3 regions of the Lysinibacillus sp. A4 genome follow, and region 2 is predicted to be linked to each of the others. Evidence: riboswitches for the same ligand, from Rfam matches in the RefSeq annotation. Region 2 holds a riboswitch; each other region holds the start of a gene.

The links. A riboswitch is a leader RNA that binds a small molecule or an ion and turns the genes downstream of it on or off. The one in region 2 is predicted to bind lysine.
Positions count from the first base shown of each region.
Region 1: linked by a shared signal. The riboswitch ahead of NY607_RS07355 (aspartate kinase) and the one ahead of NY607_RS18860 (transporter substrate-binding domain-containing protein) in region 2 are both predicted to bind lysine.
Region 3: linked by a shared signal. The riboswitch ahead of NY607_RS23335 (amino acid permease) and the one ahead of NY607_RS18860 (transporter substrate-binding domain-containing protein) in region 2 are both predicted to bind lysine.

Region 1 covers NZ_JANWTB010000003.1:381,200-387,378, reverse strand. The annotation lists gene uvrC (excinuclease ABC subunit UvrC) at 1-1,515, shown strand, start outside; lysine riboswitch at 1,623-1,800, shown strand; gene NY607_RS07355 (aspartate kinase) at 1,934-3,160, shown strand; gene NY607_RS07350 (YslB family protein) at 3,259-3,693, opposite strand; gene NY607_RS07345 (succinate dehydrogenase cytochrome b558 subunit) at 3,966-4,574, shown strand; gene sdhA (succinate dehydrogenase flavoprotein subunit) at 4,641-6,179, shown strand, end outside.
Region 2 covers NZ_JANWTB010000010.1:112,854-119,032, reverse strand. The annotation lists gene NY607_RS18870 (2-oxoglutarate dehydrogenase E1 component) at 1-149, shown strand, start outside; gene odhB (2-oxoglutarate dehydrogenase complex dihydrolipoyllysine-residue succinyltransferase) at 240-1,502, shown strand; lysine riboswitch at 1,843-2,029, shown strand; gene NY607_RS18860 (transporter substrate-binding domain-containing protein) at 2,149-3,006, shown strand; gene NY607_RS18855 (amino acid ABC transporter permease) at 3,177-3,902, shown strand; gene NY607_RS18850 (amino acid ABC transporter ATP-binding protein) at 3,915-4,646, shown strand; gene NY607_RS18845 (DUF6501 family protein) at 4,910-5,107, shown strand; gene NY607_RS18840 (toxic anion resistance protein) at 5,156-6,179, opposite strand, start outside.
Region 3 covers NZ_JANWTB010000019.1:4,010-10,188, reverse strand. The annotation lists gene NY607_RS23355 (ABC transporter permease) at 1-180, opposite strand, end outside; gene NY607_RS23350 (ABC transporter ATP-binding protein) at 173-1,096, opposite strand; gene NY607_RS23345 (sensor histidine kinase) at 1,227-2,162, opposite strand; gene NY607_RS23340 (response regulator transcription factor) at 2,169-2,861, opposite strand; gene NY607_RS23335 (amino acid permease) at 3,012-4,475, opposite strand; lysine riboswitch at 4,558-4,734, opposite strand; gene NY607_RS23330 (CynX/NimT family MFS transporter) at 4,913-6,121, shown strand.

The DNA.
Region 1 (6,179 bases), on a different contig from region 2:
TTAACGGATGATAAGACCTATCCATATTTAAAAATTACGAATGAAAAACATCCTCGTCTGATTACGACACGGAAGGTAAAAAAGGATAAGGCAAAATATTTTGGTCCTTATCCGAATGCCTATGCAGCAAGTGAAACGAAAAAGCTATTGGATCGATTGTATCCGCTGCGCAAATGTGTACAATTACCTTCCAAGGTTTGCTTGTACTATCACATGGGTCAATGCTTAGCACCTTGTGTGAAGGAAATTGATGGTCAGGTTTATCAAGAAATGATTGAGGATATGACGAAGTTTCTAAATGGTGGTGTGGAGGCAGTCAAAAAAGAGCTTGAAGTTAAAATGCTAGCAGCTGCAGAAAACCTAGAATTTGAGCGAGCGAAGGAATTCCGAGACCAAATTGCCCATATTGATACGGTTATGCAGAAACAAAAAATAGTTTCAAGTGATACAACAAATCGAGATGTATTTGGCTATGCTGTTGAAAAAGGATGGATGTGTGTTCAGGTTTTCTTTGTGCGCCAAGGAAAGCTGATTGAGCGAGATGTCTCAATTTTCCCGATCTATCAAGATGCAGAGGAAGAATTTTTAACATTTGTTGGGCGCTTTTATGAAAAGCCAGAGCATATTAAGCCAAAAGAAATTTTTATTCCACAAGCCATTGATGCAGCTATCTTAACAGAATTATTAGAAATTAAAGTGCTCACACCGAAAAGAGGTCAAAAGAAGGAATTGGTTGAATTAGCTACCAAAAATGCTGAGATTGCTGTGGCAGCTAAATTCCAGCTAATAGAGCGCCAGGAAGAACGTACGATTGGTGCTTGTGAGGCACTTGGCGAAGCAATGGGTATTAGTACTCCTTTACGAATTGAAGCTTTTGATAATAGTCATATGCATGGAACGGATGCAGTGTCTGCTATGGTTGTTTTCATTGATGGGAAGCCTGCGAAAAAGGAGTACCGAAAATATAAAACGCGTACAGCAGCCAAGCATGATGATTACGGTGCAATGCAGGAGGTTATACGTCGTCGCTATATCCGTGTTTTAAAGGAAGGACTACCATTACCAGATTTAGTCTTAATTGATGGTGGTAAGGGACAAATGGAAGTAGCCCGTGAAGTACTAGAAGATGAGCTTGGTCTTGTTATACCGATTGCTGGTTTAGCCAAGGATGATAAGCATAATACATCTCAGCTCTTGTTCGGTGATCCACCAGAAGTGATTAGCTTAAAACGTACAAGTGATGGCTTTTATTTATTACAACGAATTCAAGACGAAGTCCATCGCTTTGCTATTACCTTCTTGCGTCAACAGCATGAGAAGCATACCATTCAATCTGTATTAGATCATATTGAAGGGGTAGGACCAAAACGAAAGCAACAGCTTCTTAAACATTTCGGTTCAGTCAAAAAAATTCGAGAGGCGAGCGAGCTAGCATTACAGGAGGCTGGGATGTCCGCTAATTTAGCAAGCCAAATTTTTAGCTATTTTCAGCAACAATCATTGTCAAAGGAATAGGCATGTGCTATGGTTATAAATAACATTGTTTTCAATGTTATGGAGAGCCAACTGCGTGACTAGTTTGTTTACGCTAAGGCTTAATGAATTGAATACATTCACTTTAAAGTGATGATAGAGGTGCAAGATTCAAGAGTAACACAATGGAGGATGGACAAGTCCAGAGATATTGTGTGAAAGGGGAGCTTGCCGAAGTACAGTATTGTTGTTCCATTGCTGTACTGGTTTTGCATTTAAGAAATGTAAGACTGTCGATTCTAAACGTTTCGGAGAGCTATCACACATGCGCAAGTTACGATTATTGTACATGTTATAGGCAGCTTTCACGTTATGTGGAGGCTGCCTTTTAGTTTTCTAGAAACGGTTTTACCCCCCATAATTTGGTGAAATACATGAACTGGAAGGGAGAACGAAAGAAATGGCTAAAGTCGTGATGAAGTTTGGAGGAGCTGCATTAGCTTCTACTGAACAAATCCAAGAGGCTGCTAGGAAAGCGATTGCTGAAAAGGACAAAGGATTGGATGTAGTAGTGGTCGTTGCAGCAATGGGACACACTGCGAAAGAGATGAAAATGATGGTACACCAACTAACTGACGATGTGTCGAAAAGAGAATTAGATGCAGTTTTGTCAACTGGCTCTCAATTATCTAGTGCTTTATTTGCCATTGCCTTGCAGGAAGCAGGCTATGAGGCTGTGTCTCTAACTGGATGGCAAGCTGGTATACATACGGATGGTATGTATCGACATGCTCGTATCGACTATATAGATATTAGTCGTATGGAAGAACATTTTGCACAGGGACAAATTGTGGTTATTGCTGGAGAACAAGGGATTGACGAAGTGCACAATATCACCACGCTTGGAAAAGGTGGAGCTGAAACAGCTGCTGTTGCACTTGCCATAGCGTTGGAAGCGGAGAGAGTAGATATGTATACAAATGTGGATGGTGTTTATACAGCAGATCCACGATATGTTCCCAATGCCCAAAAGCTTCAAGAAATTTCATATGATGAAATGTTGGAATTATCGAATTTAGGGTCTCATATCATACATCCTCGTGCGGTGGAGTTAGCGAAGAAATTTCAAATGCCTGTTATTATACGTTCAAGTTTAATAGAATCAGTAGGCACTTTATTGAAGGAGGAAGTGGAAATGGAAAAAAATTTAGTCGTTCGTGGTGTTGCATTTGAATCAGATATTATTCGTTTAACAGTAGGGTATGATGCTTTTTCCAATGCTTCATTAGCAGATATATTTACGGTTCTTGCAGAGAACCGTATTAATGTAGATATTATTGTCCAAGCCATTATTGATGGGTTGAAGCCAACTGTATCGTTTTCCATTTTAAAAGAGGAATTTGCGGAAGCATTACGTGTTTTAGAGGATAGTAAATTATCACTTGGATTTAGTTTTGCTGACTTCGAAATTGGACTAGCAAAAGTTTCTATTATTGGTTCAGGCATGGCTTCCAATCCAGGCGTTGCTGCTCGTATGTTTGATCGGTTACGTCGTGAAAATATCCCTGTAAAAATGGTTAGTACTTCTGAAATAAAAGTGTCCGTTGTTGTACCACAGGATGATATGATCCAAGCAGCTAATGCTCTCCATGATGAGTTTAATTTAGAGCAAGCACTTTACATATAATAATAGAAGAAACAGCATTTTATGTAATTGACCGAAATAAAAGGAAGAAAAAAGAAGGATTGTCATCCCATTCTTTAATGGGAAACAATCCTTTTTAATTATTCTGAGGGAATGGTATTCATAATACGTTCTTTAACGTCCCATTTGACTGTAAACATGACGTATTGTTGCTTTTCCCGTTTTTCATTATAGCATTCTGTTAGGTAGCCTTTAGCTAGTTGAATTTGCTCTGCTATAAATCCAGCTTCAAGTTTAAAGCTGCGCTGCTTTATTTGCAGAATTTCAGGGTCATTTGTCAACTGGAAAATACGTCCATCTTTTGATTCCTTTATGAGTTCTAATGTACCCCAGCAGGCATCTGCGAAAAATGCGATAAGTTCATCTTGACTTTTACATGGGAACTTGCGAGCAAGCTCTTTACCTGCCCAATAAAGGACGTCATCTTCATGTTTACCAAGTATAGAAGATAGAATATGATCACGAATGATCTCATAGCCAAATGATGAGATTGTAGGAGATGGAGTGTTTAACATTGTTATCCTTCTTTCTTAGAATTTTCTTAAAATTTAACGGTAATAAAGTAATGATAGATTTTTCGAGAAAAAACGACGCATCATGTACTAGATTAGTTCTTTAATAAGCTCTATGAAAAACTCCGAGTTGCCTTGACGCTCGTAGCTCTTGAGAGTACAATAAACATGTCATAATATTGTACCATGATGAAATACACAGTCAATGAAGTATCATTTACAAAATGATGACTTCTTTTGTTGTGCTATTTTAAGTACTAAGGGGGGTAACAGTCTTGTCGAAAGATCGAGAGTTTTTATGGCGTCGCTTACATTCTCTACTTGGGATCATTCCAGTAGGTCTGTTTTTAACGATGCACCTGTTCATTAACTTTACAGCAACAGGCGGGGCAGAAAGTTACAACGATGCTACCGCAGTAATGGAAAAGATTCCATTCCTTATCCTAGTTGAATGGATTGTCATCTATATTCCATTAATGTTCCACGCATTCTATGGTGTCTACATTGCATTCACTGCTACACCAAACACTGGACGTTTCAGCACGTACCGTAACTGGATGTTCTCTTTACAACGTTTTACTGGTGTATTCTTAGTGATATTCATTGCATGGCATATTTTCCAAACTCGTATTCAAAAAGCACTTGGCACACACGTTGATTACGACATGATGGCGAATATTGTTGCTAATCCATTCATGCTTGGATTCTACATTGTTGGTATTTTATCAGCAACTTTCCACTTATCTAACGGTTTATGGGCATTCCTAGTAAGCTGGGGTATTACACAATCTCCTCAGTCTCAAAAGATCGCTACTTACGTAACAAACATTCTTTTCGTAATTCTAAGTGTAGTTGGTGTGGCTGCTATTTTAGCTTTCGTATAATTCAATAGAAGCTACGATAGAGCACATGCAATCATTGCAATTTTTTAAGAGGAGTGAGAAATAATCATGGCGAAAAGCAAAATAATTGTTGTCGGCGGTGGTCTTGCCGGTCTGATGGCAACGATTAAAGCAGCTGAAGTTGGTACTGAAGTTGATTTATTCTCATTAGTTCCTGTAAAACGCTCACACTCTGTTTGTGCGCAAGGCGGAATTAATGGTGCGGTAAATACTAAAGGTGAAGGGGATTCTCCATGGATCCACTTTGATGATACAGTATATGGTGGGGACTTCCTAGCGAACCAACCACCAGTAAAAGGTATGTGTGATGCAGCACCTGGCATTATCCACTTAATGGACCGTATGGGTGTTATGTTCAACCGTACACCAGAAGGGCTTTTAGATTTCCGTCGTTTTGGTGGTACTTTAATGCACCGTACAGCTTTCTCTGGTGCAACAACTGGTCAACAATTACTATATGCGCTAGATGAGCAAGTTCGTTCTCATGAAGTAGCTGGTTTAGTAAATAAATATGAACACTGGGAATTCCTTGGTGTTATTATCGATGAAGACGGCGTTTGTCGTGGTATCGTAGCGCAAGATATGCGTACAGAAGAAATTAAATCATTCCGTGCAGACGCTGTTATTATGGCGACTGGTGGCCCTGGTATTATCTTCGGTAAAACAACAAACTCTGTTATTAACACAGGTTCTGCTGCTTCTATCGTTTATCAACAAGGTGCTTCATATGCGAATGGTGAATTCATTCAAATTCACCCAACAGCGATTCCTGGAGATGACAAAAACCGTCTAATGTCAGAATCAGCTCGTGGTGAAGGTGGTCGTATTTGGACTTATAAAGACGGTAAACCTTGGTACTTCCTAGAAGAAAAATACCCAGCTTATGGTAACTTAGTACCACGTGATATTGCAACACGTGAAATTTTCGACGTTTGTGTAAACCAAAAACTTGGTATCAATGGCGAAAACATGGTATACCTAGATCTTTCACATAAAGATCCACATGAATTGGATGTTAAACTTGGTGGTATCATCGAAATCTACGAAAAATTCGTAGGGGATGACCCACGTAAATTACCAATGAAAATTTTCCCAGCTGTCCACTATTCAATGGGTGGATTATGGGTTGACTACAATCAAATGACTGAAATTCCTGGTCTATTTGCAGCAGGTGAATGTGATTACTCTCAACATGGTGCAAACCGTCTTGGTGCAAACTCATTATTATCTGCTATCTACGGTGGTATGGTTGCAGGACCAAACGCAGTAGACTATGTAAAACACCTTAAAAAGCATGCAGAAGATCTTCCACAAGAGATTTACGATGCTCGTGTAAAAGAGGAACAAGCGAAATGGGATGCTATCATGAAAATGGAAGGCACAGAAAACGCTTACTTACTGCATAAAGAGCTTGGTGAAATGATGACTGCTACAATGACTGTAGTACGTTACAATGATCAGCTTGAAGATACATTGAAAAAACTTGATGAGCTTACTGAGCGCTGGAGCAACATCAACATCAATGATACGCAAAAATGGAGCAATCAAGGCGCGCACTTTACACGTCAGCTTAAAAATATGTTAGTG
Region 2 (6,179 bases):
CATTATATGAACTTTCAGAAGGTAAAAAACTTCGCTATGTAGGCCGTCCTGCAATGAGCTCAACTTCTGAAGGGGATGCAGATTCTCATAAAGCAGCACAAGCAGCTCTTATTGAAGAAGCGGTTGCTGAGCCAGTAAAGGTTAAATAATATATATCAATTTTTGAAACCGGGCTACTTGCCCTTAAGCAGTAGCCCTTCTATGTGCGTCATGCACGTTAATCAAAGGAGGAAATGAAAGTGGCTGAAATTAAAGTCCCTGAATTAGCAGAATCGATTACAGAAGGTAGTATCGCACAGTGGGTAAAAAAAGTGGGCGATCGCGTTGAAAAAGGTGAATTCATCGTTGAACTTGAAACAGATAAAGTAAACGCTGAGATCATTTCTGAAGAAGCAGGTGTATTAACACAAATTTTAGCTGAAGAAGGCGATACTGTACTAGTTGGTCAAGTTATCGCAGTAGTAGAAGCAGGCGAAGGCGCAGCAGCAGCTCCAGCAGCGGCAGTACCAACTGAGGCAGCACCTGCACCAGCAGCGCCACAAGCAGCACCTGCACCAGTTGCAGCAGCTCCAGTAGTAGAAGAAACTTCTGGTGAGCGTGTAGTTGCATCTCCAGCAGCACGTCGTCTTGCACGTGAAAAAGGTATTGACCTTGCAGCGGTATCTCCAGTAGATCCACAAGGACGTGTACGTGTACAAGATGTAGCAGCTCATGGTACAGCACCAGCTGTAGCACCAGCAGCAGCACCTACATCCGTAGCAACTTCAGGTGGCCCAGTAGTATTCACACCAGCAGCTAATTCTGACCGTGTAACAATTGAAAAAATGAGCCGTCGTCGCCAAACAATTGCAAAACGTTTATTAGAAGTTAAACAATCAACAGCAATGTTAACAACATTCAACGAAATTGACATGACAAACATCATGGCACTTCGTAAACGTAAACAAGAAGAGTTTGTAAAAGCAAACGACATCAAACTTGGTTTCATGTCATTCTTCACTAAAGCTGTTGTTGCAGCATTGAAAAAATATCCATACGTAAACGCTCAAATCTCTGGCGATGAAATTCATTTAAATAACTTCTTTGATATCGGTATTGCTGTATCAACTGAAGAAGGTTTAGTCGTACCAGTTGTACGCGATGCAAATAGCAAAAACTTTGCAGAAATCGAAAAAGATATTGCTAACTTAGCGACAAAAGCTCGTGATAAAAAATTAGGCTTAAATGATATGGCTGGTGGATCATTCACAATCACAAATGGTGGTGTATTCGGTTCATTAATGTCAACACCAATTATGAACGGTACGCAAGCTGGTATTTTAGGTATGCACTCAATTGTAAACCGTCCAGTTGCAGTAAATGGTGAAGTTCAAATCCGTCCAATGATGTATGTAGCACTTTCATACGATCACCGTATCATCGATGGTAAAGATTCTGTAGGATTCTTAAAAACAGTTAAAGAATTAATCGAAAATCCTGAAGATTTATTATTAAATTCATAATGCCATTAAACCCTGCGAACAATGTTCAGCAGGGTTTTTTGTATGACGAAAGGTATTGATCGATTCTATGCTTGAAAGAGTACGAATGTTACATCGTTTAGAGGAGCAAAGAAAGAAAAAAACGCAACTTTTCTCACATATAGAACATACGCTATAATAAATATTTGTTGTAATTTTCAGAAATATCAATAAAAGTTTAATGATTTAAAGTGGAAGCAGAACGCACAATATCCTAATATTGTCATTAGTCAGAAAAATGTTAAAATCGTCTTGACGAACATATTAGTTTTATAGTAGTATCTAAATATCAATTAAATAAACAAACCTCACGAATTGTTACCAGTGAGGTAGAGGCGCGGTATTTATTAGTTCATTGTTGAGTAAAAGCAAGCGAAGACGCAATGAAGAAGGAAATATCGCCGAAGTATAAAAGGAGCTCGTACTTTTATACTGGGTCTGCAGTGAATAAGTGCAGGACTGTCCTAGTAAATGGATTTCCAGATTTACTAGGTTGTGCTATCTCGGAAACATGGAAATTATAGTGAGGATTTGGGCAACTGTCATAAAAGGTAAGACCTAAGTTCAATATACTTAGGTCTTTTTTAGTACAGTTGTCTTATTTTTTTACAGAAAAGGGGAGTTTTTCATGAAAAGAAAATGGTTGTTAGTAATGATCTCTATCATGACGGCAATTGTGCTAGCTGCATGTGGCACAAGTGACAAAAAAGAGGGCGGTTCAAGTGATGCTGGAACTGACAAAGAAGAAGGCGGCGGTGAATTCCGAATTGGAATGGAGGCTGGCTACCCACCGTTCAACTGGACACAGCAAGACGATGCAAATGGCGCAGTGAAAATTGCGGATAATGCAGAGTACGCAGGTGGCTATGATGTACAAATGGCAAAGAAAATCGCTGAAGGTCTAGGCAAAGAGTTAGTCATTGTTAAAATGGAGTGGGACGGTTTAGTTCCAGCGCTACAATCAAACAAAATTGATGCAATTATTGCAGGTATGTCACCAACAGAAGAACGCAAGAAAACAATTGATTTTACAGAAAACTATTATACTTCTGATTTTGTTATGGTTATTAAAAAAGGTAGCAAATATGAAGGCGCAAAATCGATTCAAGACTTCTCAGGTGCTAAAATTACATCACAATTAAATACATCAAACTACACAGTTATCGATCAAATTAAAGGCGTAGAAAAGCAAACAGCAATGGAGAGCTTCCCAGCAATGCGTGTGGCGTTAGAAGCAGGTAAAATTGATGGCTATGTAGCTGAACGTCCAGAGGGCATTTCCGCTGCTGCTGCCAACGATAAATTCACCTATGTAGCATTTGAAGAAGGCTTTGATACAGACCTATCAAATACTTCAATTGCTGTAGGCTTACGTAAAGATGACGCAAATCGTGAAAAAATCAATGAAATCCTAAAAGGCATTTCAGAAGATGATCGTCAAGCGATTATGGAAGAAGCTATTTCTCAACAACCCGCAGCACAATAATGACAGGGCACGGACTAGCAATTAGTCCGTGCATGATCATTTCATCATTATCAAAATGAGAACCTCTCTACATAATGATAATGTCCTAGCGTGACAAATCATAGAATGGTAGAAAGAGCTAGGACACAAAAGAAATAAGCGAGCAAGATGACATTGTTAGGAGGAACATCATGAGTCTTGAATGGATACTTTCAATTATTGAAAACAACTGGCAAATGTTTTTACGAGGTGCGTATTATACGTTACTGATTTCAAGTATTAGTACAATTATTGGTGCATTTATCGGATTTTTCATCGGAATTATGCATACGATTCCAGTTCGTAAAAAAGGTGTGAAATTTTATAGCTTACAGCTCATTAATTTTATACTAACATGCTATGTTGAATTTTTCCGTGGTACACCAATGATTGTACAAGCTATGGTTGTCTACTACGGATTAGATATCGCATTCGGTATCGATATGCACTTTATTACTGCAGGTATTTTAGTCGTTTCCCTCAATACAGGGGCCTATATGGCAGAAATTGTTCGTGGCGGTATTGTATCCATTGATAATGGTCAATACGAGGCAGCATCAGCAATTGGCATGAACCACTTCCAAATTATGCTTCATGTTGTCTTACCACAAGTAGCGCGTAATGTTTTACCAGCGACAGGTAACCAATTAATCATGAATATTAAAGATACAGCCGTATTAAATGTCATTGGAGTAACGGAATTATTCTTCCAAACAAAATCAATTTCGGGTAACAACTTCCGTTATTTCGAATCATTCTTCGTTGCATGTGTTCTTTATTTCATCATGACATTTACCGCATCTCGCATCCTTCTGTATGTTGAAAAACGTCTAGATGGTCCTGATGCCTATCAAAAAGAACAAAAAGAAGCCGTATAGGGGGACGCACAAATGGCAGTCATTAAAATCGAGCATTTAAGTAAATCATTTGGACGTAACCAAGTGTTAAAAGATGTAAATTTCCAAGTGGAAAAAGGAGAGGTAGTTTGTTTAATCGGCTCCTCTGGATCTGGTAAATCCACATTGCTTCGTTGCATAAATTTATTAGAAACGCCAAGTGGCGGTCAAATTATTTATAAGGGGGAAGACATCCTAGATGAAAAGCACAATATTCAAGAATATCGCACACATTTAGGCATGGTGTTCCAGCAGTTCAATTTATTTAACAACCACAATGTCATAAGTAATTGCACAGTGGGCCAAATCAAAGTGTTAAAACGTTCGAAAAAAGAAGCAGAAGAAACGGCGCTTAAATACTTGAAAATCGTTGGCATGGATCAATATGTGAATGCCAAGCCACGTCAACTCTCAGGTGGACAAAAGCAGCGTGTGGCCATCGCTCGGGCCTTATCTATGAATCCTGATGTAATGCTATTCGATGAGCCAACATCTGCATTAGACCCAGAAATGGTGGGTGAGGTGTTAAAGGTAATGCGTCAGCTAGCAAACGAGGGCAATACGATGCTCATTGTGACACATGAGATGGAATTTGCCAAAGAAGTAGCAGATCGTGTTGTCTTTATGGATAAAGGTGTAATTGTGGAAGAAGGCCCTCCAGCACAAGTATTAGTCAATCCACAACATGAACGTACGAAGGAATTTTTAAAGCGTACATTAAAATAAGCACAAAAAAGTGAGTCCAACCTGTTGGACTCACTTATTTTCTAGAATTCCATTCTGCATAAAGTACAAAGCAGATTGCGAATGCTACAGCAATAATAAAAAACCATTGCGGTACACCACCAAAACTCATCATAACACCTCAAATATTCATTTTTTTTGGATAGAATAGGTATAGTATTTCTTTTTTCTCCACAAAAGACCAAAAATATTATAAAATAAGCAATAGACATTAGCTTTTGCTAGTAAAGAGAGGTAGAGAGAATATGTTACATTTAAAATGGAAAGATGCGCCAACATTACGAACGGTTACATGCAAACATACAAATGCATCGAAATACTTAGTATCAAACGTATTAACAGTAGGGAAAGAATATGAAGTGAAAAATGAAACAGAAGAGTTCCTATTTATCATCGACAACACAGGTAATGTCGGTGGCTATTATAAAGATTATTTTGAATAAAAACAAACAGGGTGGTTCAGAGCATTTGCTGAGCCACCCATTTTTTTGTTAATCTCGCTGATAGCTGCTAGCACCCGCCACATCCTGTAGCTGTTGTTTCTCTTGTTCAGTTGCGGTATGCAGGGCAAAAACATCTTTAATTGCTGTTTGTAGCTCTTGCTGTGTTTCTTTAAACTTCGAAACTTGCTGTTCAAACGTGGGACTTGAGAAGCGATCATGAGCCCTTGATAATCGCTCCTCTAAACGTGCATAATGATGATCCATATGCATCGACAGCATCATCGCCAGGTGGTTTTTCCAGAGCGGAATCAAGGTAACGATAGAAAACTCAATTTTTTCAGCTAATGTTTGATTGGCCTGCTGAATCATACGTATTTGAGGAGCTGTTTGTAGAGCGACTTGCTGTGATACCTGTAAATCATAAATACGTTGATCCAGTCTTTCGATTTGAGCAGCAAAGTCATTTAATTGCTGAATCGCAAGTGGCTGTTTGGTAGCTTGGACACTCGTTATTTGTGCAGGTAGCTCTACCTCAATGGCTTGCTGCTTTTTCATTTGTCCTGCGGCAATCGCCGTTGCCAATTCCTCAAAAAATCCTCGATTATGGGCATAAAGCGCCTCTAAGTTTTCAACATCTTTTATCAGCTGAAGCTGTGCACGTTCCAGCTGAACGCCAATGCGTTCCACCTGTATACTAATACGTTCAAATTCTGTGAGTGTTTGCTTCACATTAGGCTCGGTTTTGCCAAAGATTTTTTTGAAAAAGGTTTGCTTTTTTGGTTCCAAAGCAGTCGGATCTACTCGATCTAACGTCTGCATTAAAGAATCCAGCATTTGACCAATTTTAGTGACATCCTTTTGCTTTACTTGAGCAAGCATGCGGTCAGCAAATTGAGACAGAGCTCGCTGTGAATCTTGCCCAAGGGACAGCAATGATTCAAAATCAGTCAAATCGATTTGACTGGCATACAGTAATGCGCGACTTTGTGCAAGAGGCGATAGCGTTTCATAAGTCGCCATCGCCTCGTTTTGCGGAGTTGTTTCTAAATAGGATTGGACTAGTGGAGAAAGC
Region 3 (6,179 bases), on a different contig from region 2:
AAATGAATCAATAACACTGAATGCAACCTCATAATTTTCAAGCCCTGGGTCTCCTTCAACTTTAGAAATAAATAAAATCATAAACAAGAAACCAAGAATAACAAAATTAGCGATAATGGCTCCTTTAACATATGAACCTAAATGAAATTTTTTCATTTCTAAACGCATTAAATTAAGCATGGACAACACCTCCATTGATTAGCTTTAAGAAATAATCCTCTAATGAACTTGTTTTTTTACTAATCTCTTCAATCTCAACGTTATGTTCAATTAATGCTCTAGATAGGCTTTTTTGGGATACAGTTGAGTCGTATATACGTATCGTTTTATCATCCATTAGCTTAAAATTAGTAATGTTCAATTCGCTTTCAATAATAAACGCTGCCTTTTTCCCATCACTTACAATCACTTCGGTATAATTGACCTGATCACGATTAATAGTATCCATTGCTACCTCCGTGATGAGCCTTCCATTCTTAATAACACCTATTGTATCGACCAATTGTTCTATTTCAGCCAGAATATGACTAGAGATAATAATGGTTATACCGTACTCTTTACAAAGCATCTTGAAAAGCTCTCTTAACTCCTTTATCCCTACTGGGTCTAATCCATTAATTGGTTCGTCTAATATAAGTAACTCTGGCTTTGTAATAATGGCCCTTGCGATACCTAATCTCTGCTTCATTCCCAGAGAAAAATCTTTAACCTGCTTATTCTCTGTATTCGATAACTTTACTAAATTAAGAACATGTGCAATTTCTTTCTTATCATAATAACCCATGTATTCACAATGTAATTCCAGGGTCTCACTAGCCGTTAATTTTTCATAAAAAATAGGATATTCAATAATTGTCCCCATTCTTTTTAGTATTTCATAGGATTTATCCGTCAATTTCGTCCCCAAAATTTCTACATCCCCACTTGTAGGCTTCGTAAGATTAGTTAGCATCTTCATAACAGTCGTTTTACCCGCACCATTTGGACCTAAAAATCCATAAATTTCTCCCTTCTTAACGTTCATATTGACAGCAGAAACAACTTCCTTTCCATCGTACACTTTCGTAAGCTGATTTGTTTTTACAATGTATGTCATGTAATTCTCTCCCTCAATTGTGACTAGCTTCATTATAAAAAATGAAACTCTCTATTTTATTACTGCATTCTTACATATTTCTTAAGTAAAAAAGCCTGCAAAGCATTAAAGCTCTACAAGCATAATCGATTTAATACATCATTCGCTTTAACGAAATCGTAAAAATAGTTCTTTCATAGGGAATACTCGATAAACGGATGGAGCCATTCATTATTTCTACTAGTCTCTTTGTAATCGTTAGTCCCAAACCGCTACCTTGGAAAGATTTATTTCGAGAATCCTCAAGCGTATACATTCTTTCAAAAACGCGATCGATATGATATTCATCAATGCCCCTGCCACAATCCCACACATCAATATCAATATTGACTTCGTCATTTCTTATGGTAATTCCAATTACATTGCCATCTGCTCCATATGCAATAGCATTAGACAGTAGATTGTTTAACACTCTATTTAATGCTTCTTCATTACCAAGTGCATATATGGAGCTTTCTGGGATATCAATTTTAATATCTAATCCCAGTGAAGTAACCAAATCGTAAAAAGACAAAACATTTTTTCGGCATATTTCACTGACATTGATTTTAGTGATTGGATAATCTGTGTCCCCAGCCTCTAATTTTGCCAAGTCAAAAAATGTATGAATAATTTTTAATACTTCTAATGTTTTAGCATGTACACCCTTAAGTAAACGTTGCTGTTCCTCGTCACTAATCCCATTTTGAAGTTGAAGCATTTCAATATAGCCAAGTACAACGGTTAAAGGCGTTTTAAGATCATGTGAAATATTGGCCAACATCTTTTTCATGGAATTTTCCATTTTACGATGCGTAGCCTGAATTTTTTGATGTTGATCTAGCAAAGTATTCAGTGTAATAAGTAACTGTTGAATTTCTGAATTTGTAGTTGTTACTAGAATCTTTTCATACGTCTGTTCATTCACAATTACGTGTAGTTTTCGATGAATATATTGGATAGCACGTTCTTGCTCCTTCTTGATTTTCCATTGAAAAATAAGAATGCCGATTAGCAATACAATGATTAATAATAATAGAAATATCATATAGTTTTACCCTTCAAATTTATAGCCGATTCCCCATAGGGTTTTAATATATTGAGGATGTGACGGATCATCTTCTATTTTTTCACGTAGTCTTCTGATATGTACATTTATAATATTTTCATCTCCGTAATAGGCATCTTTCCATATCGTCTGATAAATTTGCTCTTTGGTAAAAACTCTGTGGCGATTTGTCACAAACAATTTTAAAATGGAAAATTCCTTTGATGTCAGCTTTATCTCTTGTCCGCTCTTTGTTATTGAAAAATTAACGATATCTATCTTTAAATTATCAATTTCTAGGACTTCTTGCTTTTGTTCAGCTTGACTAGAGTATTTCGTAGCTCTTCTGATAACAGCCTTTACACGTGCTGAAAATTCCAGCATAGAAAAGGGTTTAGCAATATAATCATCTGCCCCTAATCCTAAGCCCAATGCTTTATCAACATCACTGTCTTTTGCAGACATAATAATGATAGGAAGTGCTGCCTGCTCTCTAATAATCTTTAATACTTCCAATCCATTTAATTTAGGAATCATAATATCTAAGATGACTAAGTCAAAGGTTTTTTGCAAACAATTTTGTAATGCCTCTTCGCCATTAGTCACTGTTGTGACATGGAAACCTTCCATCGTTAAGTAATTAGAAACCATTTCACGAATGGCTTCATCGTCTTCTACAAGTAAAATATGCTTTTGCACTATGATGCACCTCTCCTATCAAAACCCAATTTCCATATGTATATTACATTACCATATTTATGATGTTTGATTAGTGATTTGTTTATGAGTGTTGAAAAAAGAGCTGCTCCATAAACCATCACTCTTTGGTTTATAGAACAGCTCTATTATCTAATCTTCAACTTTTAAATCACAATCTTTAAGTGGAAGCATTTTTGTTTTGTGCTTTATTTTATAGCCAAACCATAATGCTAAAAATAATGGAATCCCAATATACGAAACAAGGATACCGTACCAATCAATCTTATCGCCTGTAAAGGCTGTGTAATTTTGTCCAATGACTACAATCATACAAACTGTAAAAGCAAATAATGGTCCAAACGGAAATAATTTGGCTTTATAAGGTAATAACTTTGGATCTAAGCCCTGTGCATCAAACGCTCGGCGGAAACGATAATGACTAAACGCAATACCTAGCCATGCAATAAACCCAGACATTCCAGAAGCATTTAATAACCAGATATAAACCACTCCATCGCCAAAGAAGGATGCCAAAAATGCTAAACAGCCTACAGCTAATGTTGCCATAAGTGCATAAATCGGAATACCTCTACGACTTAGCTTTGCAAAAAATTTAGGTGCATGTCCATCCATAGCTAATTGCCATAACATACGAGAAGATGCATATAGTCCTGAATTTCCTGCTGAAAGCATAGCCGTTAAAATAATGGCATTCATTAATGAAGCAGCAAAGGCGATACCTAGGCGGTCAAACACTAGTGTAAACGGTGATACTGCGATATCTTCTGATAATAAACGTTCGTCTGTAAATGGAATTAACATCCCAATTGCACCAATCGCTAAAATATAAAACAAAAGAATACGCCAAAATACAGATTTAACAGCCTTCGGAATATTTTTACCAGGATCATCTGTTTCACCAGCTGTAATTCCTAGTAATTCTGTCCCTTGGAATGAAAATCCTGCAGCTAGGAAAATACCAAATGTAGCAAGGAAGCCACCATGGAATGGCCCATCACTAACAAAGAAATTAGTGAAACCTACAGGAGCCTGCCCACCTAAAATACCAAAAATCATTAGTAAGCTAATGATAATAAAAACAATAACCGTTGCTACTTTAATCATGGCAAACCAATATTCACTTTCACCATAACTTTTTACGGATAGTAAATTAAACGTCAGTACAACAGCAATAAATAATACTGTCCAAAGTGCTGATGAACTATCTGGGAACCAATATTTCATAATTAATGACACAGCAGCAATTTCGGCAGCAATGGTGATTGCCCAGTTATACCAATAGTTCCAGCCTAATGCAAAGCCCAAAGCAGGATCTACAAATTTCGTTGCATACGTACTAAATGAACCTGATGATGGCATATAGGCAGCCATTTCCCCTAAACTTGTCATTAAAAAATACACCATAATACCAATTAAAGCATAGGCAAGCAATGCTCCTCCAGGTCCTGCCTGAGCAATTGCTCCTCCACTGGCTAAAAATAGCCCCGTACCAATTGTACCGCCTAAAGAAATCATTGTAATATGACGGCTTTTTAATTCTTTTTTCAGCTTCGGTGCTTTATGTCCGAGCTGATTTACTTTTATTTCACTCACGATATAGCTTCCTTCCTATTTATGAGGCAAAAAAATGCCATCACATATACACTGTGATGGCTACATTAATCCTCAGTTTTTCCTACATGATAGCTCAACACGTTGTGCAAACGTGACAGTTCTGTTCCTTTCGGAGACAGCCCCAGCATGAGGTTTTCAAGTCCCCTCACACTTCGGCAATATTTCCTTTCAACTAATTTCATCAATGCTTGTCATTTCAATTAGCATACTTATAAATATCGCGACCTCTACCTCAATACAAACATGAGGCATATAATTATTAAATTTATGATGTTTATTATACTAACATAAGACCATAGACATTTCAATACAACCATAAATGTTCTGTATTTTATGAATCTTCTACTATTTTTAATAGTGTGATAAAGTGTTATAGTAGTTCAATTAGAATGATTATTATTAGGGGGGATTTTATTTTGACTACAAATGATCATTCCACTAGTTTTCCAAGTAAAAAAATTAGCTGGAAAGGAACAACCTTACTTTTAGTCTTTGGAGTTATCTTTATAGCCTCTACATTACGAATGCCACTAACTGTTGTTGGCCCAATTATATCCTTTATCCGTGAAGATCTTGGAATATCTAATGTATTGGCAGGCTTTCTAACAACGATACCATTGCTGGCTTTTGCTGTTATATCTCCATTTGCACCAGTTGTAGCACGCAAACTAGGGCTTGAGCTAACATTATTTTTATCAACTTTTCTCTTGGCCTTAGGAATTGTCCTACGTTCACTTGGTACTACAGAATTACTTCTATTGGGTACTGTGTTAATTGGCGTAGCCATTTCTTTTGGAAATGTACTAATTCCAGGATTATTGAAATTGAAATTTCCCTATCATGTGGGTTTATTAATGGCCTTTTTCACCATGTCCATGAATTTTACTGCAGGCCTTGGTGCTGGTATTAGCTATCCGATAGCTAATTCATGGTTAGGCTGGCAAGGTGCACTTTCCATTGCACTCATACTCGTTCTCATTACAATCTTAATTTGGATACCTCAACTAAAGTCAAATAAACCGGAACCAGTTACTACATCTAAAAAGACCAGTACACCTTTATGGAAATCACCTGTTACTTGGGCTGTCACAGGGGCAATGGGTTTACAATCTTTATTATTCTACACAACAGCAGCTTGGATACCTGAGATCTATATTGCTCAAGGTTTAGCCCCTGATAAAGCTGGCTGGATGTTTTCAATCATGCAATTCTCACAAGTACCAATGGCCTTAGCAGTGCCTATTATTGCCGGTAAAATGACTTCTCAACGCCCACTTGTATTGATGTTTACATCCTTCTATTTAGTAGGCTTTGTTGGGGTTGTCATGGAATGGACAAGTCTTGGGGTACTGTGGATGGTTCTTCTAGGGTTAGCAGGTGGTTCTTCATTTGCCCTAGCAATGATGTTCTTCACTCTCCGTACTCGTACTGCATTTGAAGCAGCAGATTTATCAGGCTTTGCACAATCTTTGGGTTATTTATTTGCCGCAATTGGTCCTATTCTTTTTGGCTACTTGCATGATTTATTTGGCGGCTGGAATATTGCGGGATGGCTCTTTGTCGTTGTAGCAATGTTACTCTTCTTTTGCTCAATGAGAGCCTCTAAGGATGAATATGTGCATTAAAATTAAATAAAGCAGGTGGATTAGATTCCTCCATCTGCTCTATTTCTATATAGTGTTT